4 regions of the Paenibacillus sp. XP01 genome follow, and region 4 is predicted to be linked to each of the others. Evidence: riboswitches for the same ligand, from Rfam matches in the RefSeq annotation. Region 4 holds a riboswitch; each other region holds the start of a gene.
What was found. A riboswitch is a leader RNA that binds a small molecule or an ion and turns the genes downstream of it on or off. The one in region 4 is predicted to bind thiamine pyrophosphate.
Positions count from the first base shown of each region.

Region 1 (4,884 bases), 220 kb from region 4:
GGCGGCAGCACGGGTAACGATGGCTAGCGGCATAACCGTGCACAGTCCCCTTTCCGTTCTGGCACCGTATTTGCAACGGGAATTGAATATGCAGCTAAAGTCCGGCTTGTGATGCATGACATGCAAAAAAGCAGTTCATTCCCCAAGATAGGGAGATGAACTGCTTTTTGCTGTTTGGCTTCTCCTCCTGTCCGTTTTGTTGCGGACAGACAATAACGCCAATTTAACGGATTCGCGGACAACCGCCCAAGAAGGCCGGCATTATGAGCGCATCCGGTATTCTTCGGCTTTTTCCTGCATGCCTGCGGCAACCGCCTCTTGTTCCGACAATCCCTTCTCCGCGGCAAATGCACGGATATCCTGCGTAATGCGCATGCTGCAGAACTTCGGTCCGCACATCGAACAGAAATGCGCCTGCTTCGCTCCTTCGGCAGGCAGTGTTTCGTCGTGGTAGGACATGGCCCGTTCAGGGTCGAGCGACAGGTTGAACTGGTCGCGCCAGCGGAATTCGAAGCGGGCTTTGGACAGCGCGTCGTCCCGGCGCTGCGCACGCGGATGGCCTTTGGCCAGATCGGCGGCATGGGCCGCGATTTTGTAGGCGATGACGCCTTCGCGCACATCGTCCTTGTTCGGCAAGCCGAGATGTTCCTTCGGCGTAACGTAACAGAGCATGGATGTGCCGAACCAGCCGATCATGGCCGCCCCGATGGCCGACGTAATATGGTCGTACCCCGGCGCAATGTCCGTGGTCAGCGGGCCGAGCGTGTAGAACGGCGCTTCCTGGCAAATCTCCATTTGCAAGTCCACGTTTTCCTTGATTTTGTGCATCGGCACGTGTCCGGGACCCTCAATCATCACCTGCACGTCATGCTTCCAGGCGATCTGGGTCAATTCCCCCAGCGTCGCGAGTTCCGCCATCTGCGCTTCGTCATTGGCATCATAAATGCTGCCCGGGCGAAGGCCGTCTCCCAGCGAAAAGGCGACGTCATACCGCTTCATGATCTCGCAGATTTCTTCGAAATGGGTGTACAGGAAATTTTCCTGATGATGCGCCAGACACCAGGCCGCCATGATCGATCCGCCCCGTGACACGATGCCCGTCATCCGTTTGGCAGTCATCGGAATATAGCGGAGCAGCACGCCCGCATGAATCGTAAAGTAGTCCACGCCCTGCTCGGCCTGCTCGATCAGCGTGTCGCGGTACAGCTCCCACGTCAGCGCCTCCGCCTCCCCTCCGACCTTTTCCAATGCCTGATAGAGCGGCACCGTGCCGATCGGTACCGGCGAATTGCGAATGATCCATTCGCGGGTGGTGTGAATGTCTTTGCCCGTGGACAGATCCATCACCGTATCCGCTCCCCAACGGACGGCCCAGGTCATCTTCTCGACCTCTTCCTCAATGGAAGACGATACGGCCGAATTGCCGATATTGGCATTGATTTTGACGTGGAAATGGCGTCCGATCATCATCGGTTCGCTCTCCGGATGATTGATATTGGAAGGCAAAATGGCTCGGCCGCTGGCCAGCTCCTGCCGTACGAATTCAGGCTCCACGCCTTCGCGGATGGCCGCGAATTCCATCTCGGGCGTAATGATGCCTCTCCGTGCATAGTGCATCTGCGTCACGCATCGCCCTTCCCGTGCCCGCAGCGGTTTCCCGGTGACGCCGGGATACGTCTCGGCTCCAGCTCTTGTGCTGCCCGGCTTCAAGCCGTTGTCCTCCGGCTTAATCGTCCGGCCTTCGTACGATTCTACGTCCTCGCGCTCCGTAATCCACTGTCTGCGCAGCGCGGGCAGGCCCGTCCGGATGTCCACCTCATAATCCGGATCGGTCATCGGACCGCTCGTATCGTACACGCGGAGCGGTTCGTTATGCTCCACCCCTTGGGGAGTGCTTGTGTCATGAAGGGCAATTTCGCGTTCGGGGACCAACAGGTCCGGTCGCGAGCCCTGAATGTATACCTTGCGGCTGCCCGGAAAAGGCCGCAGCCGCCCCATGCTTTCTTTTTCCGTATCCCGATGGTTTTCCTGTCCCGCTGTTTCGTGTCCTGTGCTCATCGCTCATTCTCCTCCTCATGGTATGGTCCGGCATTGCTCATTCTGCGCACCTGTTCATCAGGCCAAGCATGAAGGAAGTACAGCACGGGCGAATTCAAAAGCACGGATACAGCTCCAGGGCGGGCGGGAACATGGCAACCATGGCCGCCGCATCACACATCTCCACCTTGTCGGAACGCCACGGAGATGCGATGATTTCTCGGATACTGCATTAAAAAAGCCGGTTCCCCCAGGGAACCGGCTTTATCCTTCATCGCCAAACGTGCCACGGCAAGTCTACCCACAGGGGAGCTTCACTCAAGGCATATTGACGATGCTCGTCGTTGTTTCGCCGATTACTTCCCTACGCTGGCATGATCCAGATCAGGTGCTAAGGGTCCGGAATCTCATGCGATTCCGTCTCAGTCCGGACAATTCGGACTCCCCCAGTAACGTTTGACGGCTAGCGGCAACTTTGCCGCTGCGTCCTATTCAGTTCAGTCAGCCCATGTCTTGGGCTGTCCATTACAGATTAGCCTAAACATGGCGGAAAAACAACCTTATTTTCCAAAATGCCGTTTCGGATCAGGCCAGCATAAGTCCCATCTGCGCGGCGGCTTCTTTCAGGACCGGAGCATACTCATGGAGCGTCTCCTGGGAAAGGCGGCTGACAGGCCCCGATACGGACAACGCGGCTGCGATCCGGCCATCCCGGCCCATAATGGGCACGGACACCGCCGCGGCCCCCGGTTCGCGCTCTTCGTAACTTGTGGCGTAGCCGGCGGTCCGAATATCCGCCATCTGCGCCAAATACGCCTGCGGATCGATGAATACGGGCCATTCCGGGCCGTTCATCAGTTCTTCCCGGTCTTCCTCGCTTGCAAAAGCCATCAGCACCTTGCTGGAAGCCCCTACGGACAACGGCAGTCTTGCGCCAACGGGAGCCACCCGGCGGATCGCCTGATCGCTCTGTACGGCCTGTATCCGAATCCGTTCGGCACCGTCGCGCAGATACAAGCTTACCGTCTCCCCGAGCCGATCTCTCAGCCGTTCCATCGCCGGCAGCAGCAAAATGGCGGGATCGTCGCTCCGGGACATATGCGCCGATAGTTCCCAAATGCGAATGCCGAGTCTGTATTTCTCGGTCGCCGCATCGCGGATCACAAATCCCCGGTCTTCCAGGGTAGCCATGAGGCGATGCACGGTGCTCTTATGCAATCCGATCTGGCTGGCGATTTCGGTCAATCCCAGATCGCTGCGGGTCGTAAAACACAATAATATATCCAGCGCCCGTTCTACAGCCCGGACGGTTAACTTTCGGTCCTCCATGGCAGAATGCCCTCCTCATGTTTCATCACATGAAACTCGGTTACATAAATTATATGAGAAACGATTCCATCTGTAAACCGATGCCCGTTAAATTCGAACCGGAAGAAGTATCGTGGGGTCTAGGTTATCAGACTTCATCCCCTGTATTTTGCACTCAAAGGAAATAATAACCATGCATCTAAAGAACTATATAACAATTAGGTAACAAATACGCCTGAAGAATTGACATTGGCTATGGTGGAACATACGATAATAAAAAGTCTATTCGCCATCACAAAGAGGAAAAGAACGAGCGTTTCCACATTTTCTCGTTCCTATTGGAATAACTTTCCGAAAGCGAATTCATATTTTCGCTTATGCCTGAATGGTATAAGTATAACCGTCCAACTCTGTTTTTTTCACGGAACCGAACTTGTCATGTCGACATAATCTGACTCTTTCCTCCTCTGCGCCCCAGTAATCCGGCGGCGGGCAGGTTTGGAGAAAATGATCGTCAGTGAGAATTAGCCGATTCAACAAAGGAGGGGCATGTATGTTTCCGACATCCCAGAGCGAGGCCCCGCTGCAAACGAAAGTTTCCGATCTGCCCTCTTCGCTGTCTCCGAGGCTGATCCGGCTTAAACATATTATCGTGGCGTTGCTGCTCTCCGTTGTATTTTTTCTGTTATTTTGCTTCATCGCGCTTCACGGCTACATCGCTTGGGTGCTGTCCAACCCTACGGTAGCCCCCGTCTTTTCCAATCCGATGCAGGCCAAAAACATGAAATACGAAGACATCACGTTCCCGGCCGTCGACGGAAGCCGCATCATGCAAGGCTGGTACATTCCTGCCGACGCCGACGTGAACAAAACGATCATCTTCAGCCATGGATACGGAGCCAACCGGGAGGAAACCTGGGTGCCCATGTACGATTTGGCGCATTATGCCCATCAGCTTGGGTTCAACGTGGTGATGTTCGATTATGGTTTTGCCTCCCAGGTCAACAAAGCCGTCGCTACGGGCGGCAAGGCGGAATCCAAGCAATTGCTCGGAGCGATCCAATTCGCCAAACAGCGCGGCGCCCAGGAAATCGTCGTATGGGGATTTTCGATGGGAGCGGGTACGGCATTGCAGGCAGGGCTGTTGACCCAGGACGTCGACGCCATGATATTGGACAGCACGTTTCTGCTGGAACCGGATACGCTATACCATAATATCCATAATCAAATTGACCTGCCGCGCCAGCCGACGCTGGAAATTTTGAACCTGCTGTTCCCTGTCCTGAATGGCACAGGCTTGCAGCAAATTCCGTACCAAGAAGTCAAAAAGAAGGATTATCCCTTCCCGATCTTCTTCGTTCATGGAACGGAAGACGAGAAGGCGCCTTACCCGATCGCGGAGCTGCTCGCCGCCAACCAGTCGAATGCCAATTCGGAGGAATGGATCGTTGACGGAGCGCACCATGAGCTGATTTTCCGCGAGCATCCAAAAGAATATTTGCGACGCGTCTCCACATTCCTCAGCCATGTCACAAACAC
Region 1 is NZ_CP139481.1:761,504-766,387, reverse strand. Features, by position in the region: gene SNR34_RS03605 (hypothetical protein) at 1-112, shown strand, start outside; gene thiC (phosphomethylpyrimidine synthase ThiC) at 262-1,998, opposite strand; TPP riboswitch at 2,382-2,495, opposite strand; gene SNR34_RS03595 (IclR family transcriptional regulator) at 2,623-3,366, opposite strand; gene SNR34_RS03590 (alpha/beta hydrolase) at 3,899-4,884, shown strand, end outside.
Region 1: another riboswitch for thiamine pyrophosphate. It lies ahead of thiC (phosphomethylpyrimidine synthase ThiC); the one in region 4 lies ahead of thiM (hydroxyethylthiazole kinase).

Region 2 (4,884 bases), 3.2 Mb from region 4:
GGCATCACGGCGTGTACACCGAGCAATTGCAGACGTTTGGCCAAAATGACGTCATCCGAAATATACGGCAGCACCGTAAATCCTCTTTCAAGCAGCATCTCGCAAGCCCTGTACGTTTCGATCGGGTCGGGCAACAACGTTCGCCCATCGCCGATCACTTCTACCTTAATCATATCACAAAGTCCCGATGCCCGTGCCAATTCGGCGATGCGTACCGCTTCTTCGGCATTCGTCGCTCCAGCGGTATTCGGCAGCAACGTGAATCGACTCAGGTCCAACGTGTCGAGAAAATGCTTGCGGTCCCGCTGCTCCAAATTCAAGCGCCTTATAGCAAATGTCAGAACCTCTGTGCCTGATGCCTCAACCGCCTGTCGTTGTACATCCAAGTCTTCGAATTTCCCTGTTCCCAGCAGCAATCTCGATTCAAAGGCATATTTTCCAATGTTTAACACACTTATCCGCCTCCCACAAAATGTACGATTTCGATTCGGTCTCCGTTTTTCAGCGGCGTCGTCTCATGAAGCTCTCGCGTTAAAATTTGCCGATTCAGCTCAACAACGACGGTTTTCACCTGAAGATTGAAAGAGAGCAACAATTTGTCCACACGATTCAACTGGTCTTCAATCTCCATCGATTGTCCGTTGACGATAATATTCAATGCATCATCCCCTTTCCGCATAAGCGCTCCGGATTGAAAGCAGAAATCCCGAGTTCACCGGCCGATTTCCCCTCGATCAAATCCGCCAACACACTGCCTGTGATAGCGCTGAGCAAAATACCGTTCCGATAATGTCCGAAAGCGGCATACAATCCCGAATATTGTTCGCTTTCCCCCAAATACGGCAAACCATCCGGAGTCGATGGTCTCACGCCGGCCCAGGCTCGCTCGAATCGGGCGTGCGCAACGGCGGGAACCCATGCTGCCGCGGCGGAGATCAGTTTCTGGATTCCTCCAGGGGTCACATGCAAATCCGAAGCTCCCGCCAAGCTTGTTGCACCCAACCACACTTCTCCATTCGCTTTTGGAACGATATAAACATCTTCCGCATAAACGGTCCTGTCCGGTACATTTCCCCGTGCAGCGTCATGATGTGAAAACCGGACAGCAACCATTTCTCCCTTTACCGGCACGACAGGCATGTTCAACCCTACGCTTTCCATCAACTCTACTCCTTGCAGCCCGGCCGCGACTATGACATTTTTACATGTCAACATGCCAATGGAGGTTTGAACCCCTTGTATGCGCCCTGCCCCGGTTTGCAGCGTTACATTCTGAATGCCTTCCATGATTCGAGCCCCGTATGCTTGAGCAGACTTGGCATAAGCTGTGACAAGGTTTAACGGCAGCACTTCGCTTTCAGCTTGCCTGTACAACCCGCCATACGTATCCCGGCTTAGCCAGGGTGCCTGACGCTGCAGTTCCTGCCTATCCCAATACGTGCATGCATTCGAATCTGTTTCATATGCGGCTGCATATAGTCCTGCCTTTTGTCCGCTTCGAAAAGGCGTAATGAACCCGGCCTGCCGCAAGCCAATGTCAATTCCGCTCATCGCTTGAATATGCTCCCTCTGCCGGTGAACCCGTTCACGGCTGCGCCGGGCAAGCTCCGCCATGGCCGCATGATGAAAGTGCTCACTGTCGGCAGCCAGCATGCCGGCCGCCGCCGATGACGTCCCTCCACCCATTCGGGCTCGTTCCAGGAGCATTACTTCCTGCCCGCGGGCTGCCAATTCATAAGCGATGGAACAACCGATGACACCCCCTCCGATCACGATCGTTTCGGCAGACATGTCCTTTCGCGAACGTGGCTTCTCTTTTTTGTCGAGAATGTCGAACCCCGAACTACCGTCTAAGCTAATGCGATCATCAAACAACGATTGCCCCTCCTTCATCTTCGTTCAATGGCGTCATTCATGGGCCGTACACCGGACATGGCCTGTTTGAATGCAGCGGCTGCTTGCTCAGGTTTACTGTTCTCCCATATGGCGGACATGACCGCAATCCCGCTTGCCCCGGCTGCGTAAATCGCATCCACGGCATCAGGGCGAATTCCGCCGATCGCAATGACGGGAATGCAAAGGGAGCTGCATATCGCTTTCAATGCTGGTATGCCTCTTGGCGCAGCGCCAATTTTGCTGTTGGTAGCAAAAACGTGCCCAAAAATAACATAATCTGCGCCTTGGCGCTCAGCGGATTTCGCCCCTTCCAAGGAATGCACGGAAACGCCCAGACGGATCGGTTCATGCTTGTTGTCCATCCGGATGGTTGTTCCATACTGTTTGAAATCCGATTCCCCCCTTTGCACGCCGCACAACTTAGGAACAGAAAAACCATCCATTCGATCAGGAATGCCATTAACGACAATTTGCGAAGCCGGGATACCCGCTTCTAGCATTCGTTCGGCCCAATGCAATCTTTGGTTGATCGCAAGATGTTTTTCCCGAATATGAATGTAATCTACCCAAGGGCTCACCCGGATCGCCTTTTCAAGAAAAACATCAAGGTCCCCCGTTCCGTTTGAAATGACATGGAGCTCCAATGATGAAGGTACTGATTGAGTTTGCGAAGCAACCATAACTCGGTTCACCTGCCTTTCGCTGAAAGAACACAAAAAACCACTCCCGCAGGGGAGTGGCGACTTATTCGTATCTTTCGTGCAATGCAAGGCAAATGCGAAACCAATGGGCATTATTCTCACGCGTTTATGCATGGAACGAGCATTGCCGATAATCGCATTGCAATCCAAGCGACGGCTGAAATACAGCCTTCCTTGTCATGACGAAAAACGTGCCACTTCCCTACGCTGGTATGATCCAGATCAGGTACAAAGGGTCCGGAATCGAATTATTCCATCTCAGCCGCATCGCGCGGCACCCCTAGTGCTCTTATGAAGTTGTAGCCTATATTACCATAGGCATCCTGTTTTGTCATCGATCATTTTTGCGTGCACTGCCAGAAATCAGGAAGATCAGCGTTTTTTTAGGTTAGACTACGCAGCTGAAAATATCGCACTATCCAGTGCCTTTTCGTCGGAGGATACTAGCGATTGATATAACAATTTTGCTCAAAATAGCCTCGAGCCGCTGCCTCCTGGGCATCCGTAAAAACTTCCTCCGGCCTGTATCCGTTCGAGCATGTGGCCGGATAATAATATTTGATGCCGCTGTCAGGATCCACGCCGCCGATCACGGCCGTCCTCTTAACAAGCCGGCCGCCTCCGATGGCAAAGTTGTTGATTTTTCGGCTCCCGCTCGGAATACCCTGAATGAAAGCAATGATCCCTGTGTCATTTATAGAGTTGTACCAGTCTTCCTGGGAGATGAGCGGCAGAGTAAACGTGTATGAGATGCCATTTCTTCTGGCAAATTCGTTGTGACGATTGATGACCTCGGCCAAATCCTCCTGAACGGCACTGACAATCCGGCTTCTGCGCACATGTTCAAAATGTTCATCATTTCTCAGCAACGGGATCCGTGTCGACGCGATGAGTTCATTCCGAAAGCCTTCAAGCCACATTTGCCTTTCGGCATCATAGGCGTAGACATAACTATCCAACGTGAAATTGATGCTGTTTCCGTCTTCGTCTGCATAGGTATAAGGTTTCTTCGGGCTCCATACGTGACGAAAATAGTTTTCGGACTCCCCCATCATTTCCGTCTCTTTGGCAAACATGTAGTAACCGTCGTAGTCCAGAACAACGATAGCCGGGATATAATCGAACAAGGAGCGAATCGCTGGCGGATCGTCCTGAATCCCCAAATTAAGAGCCATCGTTTGCGTAAACGTCTCCAGCGCCAAATCTTTATCAGCGTTCACAAACTTTGATGAACCGTAGCCCGCTTCTCCACTTTGCTTTTCGTTCTGGTGCATGACCATGCCAGCGTCCATGACGGCAGTCCTCAGCGCCGTCTCATATCTATTGCTGAGGATCTGGGCCTCTTGGAGTTCCCGACTGCTCTGCGACACGATCCAAAAAAACGGAAAAAAGACAAGCACAAAAACGATGGACAGCTCAGTAATCTTCATTCAGCACCATCCCTCCATACGTGGTAAACACGGCGGGAGATTGGATTGTCCCATTTAGCCATTCGCGGATAAGCATTGCGGGGGTTCGATTCGTATTTCTGACGGACACGGTAAAAAAATCCCCTACTGTAAACGTGTATCTTCGGGCAGGATCCTCCGCGGTTTCTAAACCGTCGGTCGGAAAAAGCTTCTCTTTGATTTGGCTTGAATAATATCCATCCAAAACCGTCTCGTACGTCCCCGTAAAAGTCGCAGGATTTTGGGGATCGATGTAATTCGGCACATATTTTTTGTGCAGATGCTCCATTGAAATGTCGTAGACATTGCCCGTGCGCGCCAATTGTTCTTCGAATTCGGCAAACATCGCTGGAGAAATGTAACCTTTGGTGCGAGCGGAATCAACAAAACGCGTGACGGTCTGGTAAACGGTCATCCGGGAAATCTCATCCTGCCGATCCGCCGTTTCGGCAGCCGGATATACATATAGCAGAAGTACCGCCAACAAGACGGCAAGCAGTTTGGATGCGGCATTAATCAATATCTCCGGCCTCCTTCCAGAACGAGATTTTATTCAGCTGCCCGGACTCGTCTCTGATAAACTCAGGCCTGTAGAGACCCATAAGCTGGACCGGAACGGTCGCCCCCCTGTCTGCCAAAGGGTCTATACGATAGGCGCTTCCGTCCACCTCCACCTGAATGGTTGTCCCCGTCATCTGTCTGACCGTATGCAGCACTTCCGCTCCGCTATAACGTTCCGGCTCAGAAATTCTCAGCGTTGCTGTCAACTTGCCCTCCATAGCTTCCGTTCCCTGGATGGTCTGATCAATGGCTTGTGCCAAGTGGCGAACATGATGCTG
Region 2 is NZ_CP139481.1:4,204,039-4,208,922, forward strand. Features, by position in the region: gene SNR34_RS18865 (thiazole synthase) at 1-452, opposite strand, end outside; gene thiS (sulfur carrier protein ThiS) at 455-658, opposite strand; gene thiO (glycine oxidase ThiO) at 655-1,875, opposite strand; gene SNR34_RS18880 (thiamine phosphate synthase) at 1,890-2,588, opposite strand; TPP riboswitch at 2,780-2,889, opposite strand; gene SNR34_RS18885 (hypothetical protein) at 3,041-4,027, opposite strand; gene SNR34_RS18890 (hypothetical protein) at 4,014-4,565, opposite strand; gene SNR34_RS18895 (hypothetical protein) at 4,558-4,884, opposite strand, start outside.
Region 2: another riboswitch for thiamine pyrophosphate. It lies ahead of SNR34_RS18880 (thiamine phosphate synthase); the one in region 4 lies ahead of thiM (hydroxyethylthiazole kinase).

Region 3 (4,884 bases), 510 kb from region 4:
CCGATACAGTCCGCGCACATCCCTGCCGCCCGATCCAACCTCGCTGCGGAAACAGGTGGACATGGCGGCCAATCGGATCGGTTCCGCTACATCCACGACTTCATCCATATAATAAGAAACAAGCGGCACCTCCGAAGTCCCTACCAACCATTTGTTCTCGCCCTCAAGCTCATATACCTGATCCCGCCCTGTGGGGAAGAAGCCCGTATTAACCAGCGCTTCCTCCCTCACCATCAGCGGCACTTCCATCGGCGTGAAGCCTTTCTTCAATAATAGGTCGAGGGCTAACTGTTGTACGGCCCGATGCAAAAGCAAACCTGCCGCTTTCAATACATAACTGCGAGTGCCGCCGATTTTTACGCCTCGGGCAATGTCGATCATGTCATGCATTTCACCCAGCTCAACATGATCCTTCGCATCGTAATCGAATTTCGTAATCTCACCGACACGCCGCACTTCAACGTTATCTTCATCCGATGCTCCTGCCGGCGTATCCGGCGACACCACGTTCGGTACCAGCCACTGCAGTCTCGTTACCTCCTCCTGCACGTCGGCAAGCTTGGTCTCATTCTGCTGGAGCTTGTCGTTAAGCTCCTTTACGCGTGTCCGCAGCTCTTCCGCCTGTGCCCGATCTCCAGCCTGCATCAGCTTGCCAATCTCTGCCGACCAGGCGTTCCGCAAGCGGCGCCCTTCCTCCGTTTCCTGCAAAAGCCTTCTTCTTTCCTCGTCCAGGGTAAGCAGCTCGCGAACCGAAACCTTGATTTTTTTGCCGTCCGCGGCCGCCTGAACCTCATCCGCATGCGCACGAATCCATTTCATATCCAACATGTACACCGTCTCCTTTGGGCTATAAAAATGCAAAGAGCGCCCTCATCCCTTGGGACGAGGAGCGCTCTGCTCGCGGTGCCACCCAACTTGCCGGGACAGGTAATCCTGTGTCCAGCCTCTTGGTCCGCGGTAACGGGCGGTTCCGGTTAACTTGGGGAATGGGTTCGCTCCCCTGGCGAAAACGCCTCCGAGTTGGATGCTCTTCAACGGCATAGTTCCGATCTGCAATTGTTGACAATGATTATATATGAAATGCTCCCCCATTCGCAAGAGCTTCATTCATTATGTTTTCAAACGACCATTGCCCAGGAAATAAGACAGATCGGTCAAGCGCTGACTTTGCTTCTGGCCACCACATTGCCAAATACAGCCCGAACGATCGGCCCCACCACCAGAAGCTGTGCCGGAAGTGCCAGCAAGAAGTTATGGCCGATCGCCGAACCATAGCTTCGCAGGATGGAACGACCTCCAAGTCCATTGGTGAGGTAGGATGTCATTACACCATAGAAAGACATGACCAACACCATGCCGACCACCATAAAAAACGAGAGCGTCAACACGGCCACCAATTTGTTCGACTTGTCGAACGGCAGGGAAAACGCTACTTTTTTCGCCACAGGACCTATCAATATCGATTCAACCGCAAAAGCGACCACAAAACAGATCACAAACTGCAGCAGAATCTCCATCAAAGACAATTTCCCGATCATTCCGCTGTTATACAGATTAAACAACAGCATGATCGTGACCATGCCGAAGCACATCATTAATCCGAACACCACTTGTTCTCTTTTCGTTGTTGGCAATGTACTCATCCTTTCTGTTCATTTGATCATTATAGTGATCACGTTATGCCCTTCATAAGTGAACAAATTGTGAACTTTTAAAATTTAAATCTTTATTTTTTACGTAAGCGCGTTCAATTGCCGCTCTAATTCCAACTTGACAGCTTGGATTTCCACATCTATTCTATTTCTAAAATGCTAATGGCGAATTATCTGCCCCGGGAGGTATGTTCATATGGCTTTTCAAAAACGCGTCGACCACGTCGGAATCTCCGTTCGCGATCTGGAAACAACGCTCCGCTTCTATACCGAGATTGTCGGTCTGGAACTGAAGGGACGGTTGACTCACACCAACGGTGTCATTCAGCTGGCATTTCTCGGTTTTAACGGGAGCGACGAGACCGAGATCGAGCTGATTCAGGGGTATAGCGACAAGCTGCCATCCGAAGGAACGGTGCACCACTTTGCCATCCATGTGGAGGACATCGAAGCGGAATACCGGCGCATTCAGGCAACGGATGCAGAGTTCATCGATGGGGAGATTGTAACCTTGCCGAACGGATATCGTTACTTCTTCATCTATGGACCTGAAAAAGAATGGATTGAATTTTTCCAACGGTAATCCCGGTCGTCCCTCCAATTCCTTACTGGACACAATCCGGACTCTTGCCTATAATTACTGTGATAGCAACGCCCGTAACTTCATAGCTTCCCAGGGGTGTCGGAATTGGCCGGCTGAGAGTGTATCCCATAAGATACTGACCCTTAGACCTGATCTGGATCATGCCAGCGTAGGAATCGGAGTATATTGACCAAGGCACAGCCCCAAGGCTGGTGGCCATTCTCTAACGCCTGCATGCGTCCCGAATAACGGGACGCTTTTTTGTTAATATCAGAACGTGTGGACCGCGATGCAATTCCCCTGATATGGCATTCTTAATCAGATGTTGTGGACATGAAGCCAAGGAGTACCCGTGCCGATGGCCGGACAATATGAAGGAGAGAAAAAGAAATGAAATGGCGCAAAATGATGGGCCTGATGCTCTTGTGCATCACCCTCGTAACCGTTGCCGCATGCGGCGGCAAGGAAGCGGCACCTGCCGGCGAGAACGGCAGCAGCACGGAAAAGGCAAGCGAAGGCGGCAATGCCGCACTGAAAGACGTTAAGGTGGTGCTCGATTGGACGCCGAATACGAACCATACCGGCCTGTACGCTGCGGTGGATCAAGGCTTTTACAAAGCCGAGGGACTTAACGTCGAAATCGTGCAGCCTGGCGCAGGCGGAGCGGACACGATGGTAGCCTCGAACGAGGTCCCTTTTGGCGTCAGTTACCAGGAGAGCGTAACCCAAGCACGCACGCAAAACGTACCGCTCGTATCCATCGCCGCGGTCATTCAGCACAACACGTCCGGCTTTGCCGCTCCGGTGGACCGGAATATCAAATCGCCCAAAGACTTTGAAGGCAAATCTTATGGAGGCTGGGGCTCTCCGGTAGAAGAAGCCGTCATGCAATCGATTATGGAAGGCGAAGGCGCCGACGTCTCCAAGGTGAAAAACATCAATATGGGCGATGCCGATTTCTTCACTGCCGTGAAACGCGACATCGACTTTGCCTGGATCTTCTATGCGTGGACCGGGATTGAAGCACAACTGCGGAATGAACCGATCGACATGCTGTACGTCAAGGATTACTCCGAAGCGCTCGACTATTACACGCCTGTGCTCGTAACCAACGAAACGACGATTCAGAATGATCCGGAGCTGGTTAAAGCGTTCATGAAAGCGACATCCGAAGGATATCAATATGCGATCGATCACCCGGAGGAGGCTGCCAACATTTTGCTGAAGGCCGTTCCGGACCTCGACAAGGATTTAGTACTCGCCAGCCAGAAGTGGCTCAGCCCGAAATATCAGGACGATGCCGCACGTTGGGGCGAACAGAAACAGGAAGTTTGGCAAAATTACGCGGACTGGATGTTCAGCAAAAAACTGCTCGACCAGCAAGTCGACGTTTCCAAAGCGTATACGAACGAATTTTTACCACAATAACGAGCAACTATATAACGAAATCGGAAGGAGCCGTGAATGGACATGGCCAGCACACTGCTTAGCATACAAGTGATTCCCAAAACGCCGAACGGCGAAAACTCTTATCCTTACGTCGATCGCGCGATCGAAGTCATTCAACAATCCGGCGTCAAATATCAAGTAAACCCGCTGGAAACGACCATGGAAGGCGAACTTGAGGAGCTGCTGCAGATCGTGCGCAAAATGCACGAAGCACTCGTGGAGGCCGGCAGCCCAAGCATCATTTCCCAGATCAAAATTGCCCATAGCCCTGACGGGTTCAGCATGGATGCCCTCACGGAGAAATATCGCTAATGAATTCATACTGGAAAAGCGTATGGCCGCCCTTCGTGGCGGTTATTCTCTTTATCGCGTTATGGCAGGGAGCCGTATCCCTGTTCCATATTGAAAAGTGGATGCTTCCCGCACCCTCGGACATCGCCCGCGAAGCGGCATCTCAAGCCGATCGCCTCGGCATGCATGCTTGGGCTACCATCCAGCTTACCCTGATCGGCTTCGCTGCCGGCACGGCCGTCGGATTGCTGATCGCGATGGTGCTGCATCTTATTCCTTTGCTCAAACAGGCGTTATACCCTTTGCTTATTTTAAGTCAAAACATACCCACCATCGCGCTGGCTCCGCTCCTGCTGATCTGGTTCGGCTTCGGGCTGCTGCCCAAGCTGATCACGATCGTTCTCGTCTGTTTCTTCCCGGTCGCCGTAGCGGCCATGGACGGGTTAACCCGCACGGATGCGGCCATGATGAATTACATGCGCATGGCCGGTGCATCGCGCCGCCACATCTTCTGGAAGCTGGAGCTGCCGCATGCGCTGCCCTCCATCTTCTCCGGCGTGAAGATTGCCGCCACATACAGCGTTATGGGCGCCATCATCGCAGAATGGATCGGCGCCGACAAGGGCATCGGTTATTACATGATGCTGCAGAAGTCCGCTTACCGGACAGATCGATTATTCGTCGCCATCATGATCATCGTGGCGCTGAGCCTGCTGCTCTTCCTGCTCATTGCCTTGCTGGAGAAGCTGCTCGTTAAATGGCGGCCGCAGAAGCGCTAACCCGACATTGAACCAAGGAAGTGAATACGACATGAATCATACCGGTTCTCCGGCAACACCAGCGGCTGCCCCAGCTATGCAGGCAAGCGAAACGGGTGCAGCTCACTCTGACGGCACGGCACCGACATCG
Region 3 is NZ_CP139481.1:473,351-478,234, reverse strand. Features, by position in the region: gene serS (serine--tRNA ligase) at 1-828, opposite strand, end outside; gene SNR34_RS02285 (DUF2798 domain-containing protein) at 1,155-1,643, opposite strand; gene SNR34_RS02280 (VOC family protein) at 1,849-2,235, shown strand; TPP riboswitch at 2,318-2,429, shown strand; gene SNR34_RS02275 (ABC transporter substrate-binding protein) at 2,626-3,663, shown strand; gene SNR34_RS02270 (MTH1187 family thiamine-binding protein) at 3,706-3,996, shown strand; gene SNR34_RS02265 (ABC transporter permease) at 3,996-4,754, shown strand; gene SNR34_RS02260 (ABC transporter ATP-binding protein) at 4,831-4,884, shown strand, end outside.
Region 3: another riboswitch for thiamine pyrophosphate. It lies ahead of SNR34_RS02275 (ABC transporter substrate-binding protein); the one in region 4 lies ahead of thiM (hydroxyethylthiazole kinase).

Region 4 (4,884 bases):
TTCGAATTGTTCTTTGGCCGTCATGTGAATCTCTCCTTTCCAGTGTTGAACGGTTTTATCGATCGTGGCAATCATACGATCGATCCGGTCCCGTCTTTCCAGTAAAATGCGGCGGTGCATGTGAAACGCTTCCTCCCGATCGAAGGAAGGGTCGCTCAGGATATCCTTGATTTCTTTTAAAGAAAAGTCGAGCTCCTTGAAAAACAAAATTTGCTGCAGCTTTTCCAGATTGGCGTCCGAGTACAGACGATATCCGGATGAAGTGGTTTCGTCCGGAGTCAGCAGCCCGATCTCGTCATAGTGATGCAGCGTGCGCACGCTGATTCCGACGAGCTCGGAGACCTCCTTTACTTTCATGGCCATGAAATCCAACCTCCTTACACCACCGATTGTACAGGGTCACGTTACGTGAGAGTCAACAGGGAAAAAAATGTTCCAGCGAAGCATTTTCAGCCATAAATTTTGGTTTATGGGTGTATCGCCGAAGCATTCGCGGTGAGCAGCCGCGCCAAACCGAAAGCAAGCTTGAGTGTATAACCCGGCAATCACTCGGACCTTGGTGCGCGGGGCCTCATGATGTATGGGGATGCGCGTGTGCGCGGCTATGCCTGCATCCCGCGCACCACAGCCGCCAGCTCCGCAGCGGCTGCGCGCACGTCGGCCGCGCCTGCGACGGCGGAGATGACGGCCACGCCGTCAGCCCCCGCCGCCATGACGGCGGCCGCGGTATCGGCTGCAATGCCGCCGATACCGACCAGCGGAACCGCGATGCCTGCGGCGCGCAGTTCCGCAATCCCGGCGGGGCCCAGCACGGCGTGGGCATCCGCCTTCGAGCGCGTCGGATACATCGGCCCGACGCCAAGGTAGTCGGCGCCCGCCTGCACGGCACGGCGCGCCTCGGTCACGGAGTGGGCGGATACGCCAAGCATCCGCCCGGGTCCGATGCGGGCGCGCACCAGCGCCGCGTCCGCATCGTCCTGGCCGACGTGCACGCCGTCGGCCTGCAGGGCCACGGCCAGCTCCACGTCATCGTTCACGATGAACGGGATGCCATGCTGGCCGCACACCTCGCGCAGGCGCTCCGCAAGCGCGATGCGCGCCGTGCCCGTCAGGGCGCCAGTTCCTTTCTCGCGGAACTGGAACAGCGTGATGCCGCCAGCAATAGCCTGGCGCAGCACCTCAACCGGGTCATGGGTCGCATTCACACTGCCCATGACCAGATACAGCCGCATGGCGCGGCGCACCCTTTCCATGTCCAATCGTTCCATTACAACGCACCCCGCAATCTGCGCCCATACGCAAAATGGTTCGTCGGCCCGTGGCCTGCACCGATGCCGAGCTCATCCTCAATCGCCGCCTGTATGAAAGCACGAGCCGTTTCCACCGCTTCAGGCACCGCCGATCCTTTCGCCAATTCAGCCGCAATCGCCGCCGAGAAAGTGCAGCCCGTACCATGGGTATGACGCGTCAGAACGCGTGGGTTCTCGAAATAATGAAAGGAATGTCCATCATACAGCACATCCACGACGGAGCCGTGATCGCCTGCATGGCCGCCTTTGATCAAGACGTAGGCAGAGCCCATCTGCACGATGCGCCGTGCCGCTTCTTCCCGCGAAGCCAAACCGCCAATGGACATGCCTGCGAGCAGCTCGGCCTCCGGAATGTTGGGCGTGGTTACCAACGCAAGCGGCAACAAATCCGAAATGAGCGTCTGCACCGCTTGCTGCTGGAGCAGGGGGGCACCGCCCTTGGCGACCATGACCGGATCGATGACCAGTTTGGGCCAGCGATACGTCCGGCATTTTTCCGCGACAATCCGGATCAGGTCCGCGCTGAACAACATGCCGGTCTTGACGGCGCCTGGATAGAGGTCGGTTCCGATCGAGTCGAGCTGCGCGGCCACGCCTTCGTTCGGAACAGCGAAAACACCTTGTACACCGAGGGTGTTCTGCGCAGTGATGGCGGTGATTACACTCATGCCGTACACGCCGAGCTCCTGAAAAGTTTTCAGGTCGGCTTGAATGCCCGCGCCGCCGCCGCTGTCCGAACCGGCAATCGTGAGAGCTTGCGGGGTCGTCATCGTGCACCTCCGGCAGCTTGCCGAATTTGCGACCGTTCTGTCACCAGTGCCGGCGTGACTTGTGCCAGTTGGTTCAGCAGCTCGATTTGGAAGCTGCCGGGACCTTGTTGTGCCGTTCGTTCTGCCGCTTGTTCGGCGGCTATGCCGTAGAAGGCCAGCGCTTCGGCAATGCTGTCTAATCGTTCGCGCCCAGGCTCCGCAATCGCGGCAAACGCCCCGATGACCGAACTCAGCAGGCACCCGGCTCCGGTGACACGGGTGAGCAGGGCATGACCATTGCCGATCACGTAAGTGGTTTCGCCGTCGGACACCACGTCTTCCTGACCGGTTACGGCTGCGATGCAGCCGAGCTGCTTAGCGGCCCGCTCCGCAATGTGGATGCGGTCGCCTTTACCATGTCCTGCATCCACGCCTTTAATCTCCCAGTTCTCCCCGATGACGTTGGCCACCTCGGCGACATTGCCGCGCAGCACGGTTAGCTGCAGTTCATGAACAAGCTTGCGTGCCGTTTCGGTGCGATAGGCCGTGGCTCCTGCGCCAACCGGGTCGAACACGACGGGCACGCTGTGGGTATTGGCTGCGCGTCCGGCAAGACGAATCGACGTCACGACGTCCTCATTCAACGTACCGATGTTAAGCACGACGGCTCCGGCCATTTTGGCAACGTCGGCGACCTCTTCATGAGCGTACGCCATGAAAGGAGAGGCGCCCAATGCAAGCAGGCCGTTGGCGGTAAAAGGGGCTACGACAATGTTGGTAATGTTATGGACCAACGGATTTTGGGTACGAACGCGTTCCAAATAGGACATATGTGAATGCCTCCTCATCAAGAATAGGTATTTCTGCGCGCTGGTTTCCGGATCGCAGGAAGATCAGTGAAGGGATGACTGGAAATAAATTCTGTCGCGGTGTGTTCGGCAACAACGATCGCATTGCGCGTTCTGGCATCTGCCCAATCGCCCGATGCGCCCCGTGACAAACAAAGCCCCTCCCATTTCCAAGGAAACGGGAGGGGCTTTTCAACGCAAATAGGGATACATGTCTTACGCAAGCCATACCCCTTGCATAATGTATTAATTGGTAAAGTCCGCTCCACTTCCCTACGCTGGTATGATCCAGATCAGGTTCAAAGGGTCCGAAAATCATTCGTCTCAGCCGTGAGGCTCCCCTAGTGACTGTTTGCAGCTTATGCAGTTGTGCATTCAGCATACCTCACAAGTGAGGATGGTGTAAATAGGACCCGGAGGGGCGAGATCCTTTCCCGCTGGAGCTGGAGAAATCCGTAAGTCGATTTACCTTGCTTGCGGAACCCGATATAATAATAAAGGCGCATTTTGGCCGCATCACGAATGAAGTCGGGAAGGGACTCATCCCCCTGACTGGAATGGGGACCACGCATTGAAAACGTTCAAAAAGGTTTATATAGAGATCACGAGCATTTGCAACCTGGCCTGCAGCTTCTGTCCGCAGACGAAGCGAGCCAAAGGATTTATTGATCCGGAAACGTTCAGCATGGTGCTGGATCAGATCAAGCCGCATTCAAGTTACATCTATCTGCATGTCAAAGGCGAACCGCTGCTTCATCCCAAAATCGATTTGCTGCTGGACATCGCCCATGAGAAGGGTTTCAAAGTGAATATTACGACGAACGGAACGTTGCTGCCGAAGACGAGACACAAGCTGCTCGGCAAGCCGGCGCTGCGCCAGATGAACTTTTCCCTGCACAGTTTCGACGGGCATGAGGGCTCCAAAGATCGCGAAGGGTACCTGAGCAACATCTTTTCGTTTGTGCATGAAGCGACGAAGCATAACGTCATCGTGTCGTTCAGATTGTGGAATTTGACGCAGGACAATTTCACGAATGCCCAGAAGCAGCGCAACCGCGAAACGCTCGATCACTTGGAGCGAGAATTTAATCTGGATTATAAAATCGAGGAAAAGGTCGTACCGGGCAGCGGCGTCAAAATCGCGCCGAACGTGTACCTGAACCAGGACCATGAATTTCAGTGGCCAAGCCTGGATGCGCCGGAGGATGACGGTAAAGGATTTTGCCATGCGTTGCGCACGCAAGCCGCGGTGCTTGTGGATGGAACGGTGGTTCCGTGCTGCCTGGACGGCGAAGGCGTCATTAATTTGGGGAACGTGCATGAACGTTCCTTCTCGGAGATTGTGGAAGGCGAGCGCGCCAACAATCTGTTCTATGGTTTTTCGAGACGCGAAGCGGTGGAGGAGCTTTGCCGCAAATGCGGATACCGCCAGCGGTTCGGTGCGTAGGATTGGATTTTGAATAAAAAGACGGGGACGGCTTGATTTCAAGTCGGCCCTTGTTGTCTTTCATCTGAAGGAAAATAAGGTAATTCCAGCACACCGAGAGTTAACAACGGCAGATGCGATGTTCGGAACGGGTACGGATAGGTCTCATTTTCTCAGAGCTGGCGTGAATGTCGGAGAGATGTGAACTACGGATTATTCTTGGAACGTTCCTTTCCTGATAGGATGAGGTTGCGGCCAGGACAAGCGGAGCTGTGCATCTGCGAGGCTTGCCGACAAACCGCCCGTAATGGCGGAAAATCCGATCGCCAAGGAGGAATTCATGATGAAAAAAATGTTGACCGTACTTTTGTCCGCCGGTTTGGTTGCCTCATTGTTTGCTGTGATTCCCGCAGCGGCAGCGCCCGAAATCGTCAAAACGACGATTATCGTCAAAAAGGGCGAAACGTACGACGGCAAGGGGAAAAGCGTGGCTGCCGATCCGAACACGTTGGGAGACGGAAGCCAGGCTGAGAACCAGAAGCCCATTTTCA
Region 4 is NZ_CP139481.1:986,426-991,309, forward strand. Features, by position in the region: gene SNR34_RS04510 (MerR family transcriptional regulator) at 1-363, opposite strand, end outside; gene thiE (thiamine phosphate synthase) at 603-1,268, opposite strand; gene thiD (bifunctional hydroxymethylpyrimidine kinase/phosphomethylpyrimidine kinase) at 1,268-2,080, opposite strand; gene thiM (hydroxyethylthiazole kinase) at 2,077-2,907, opposite strand; TPP riboswitch at 3,161-3,260, opposite strand; gene SNR34_RS04530 (radical SAM/SPASM domain-containing protein) at 3,479-4,354, shown strand; gene SNR34_RS04535 (pectate lyase) at 4,677-4,884, shown strand, end outside.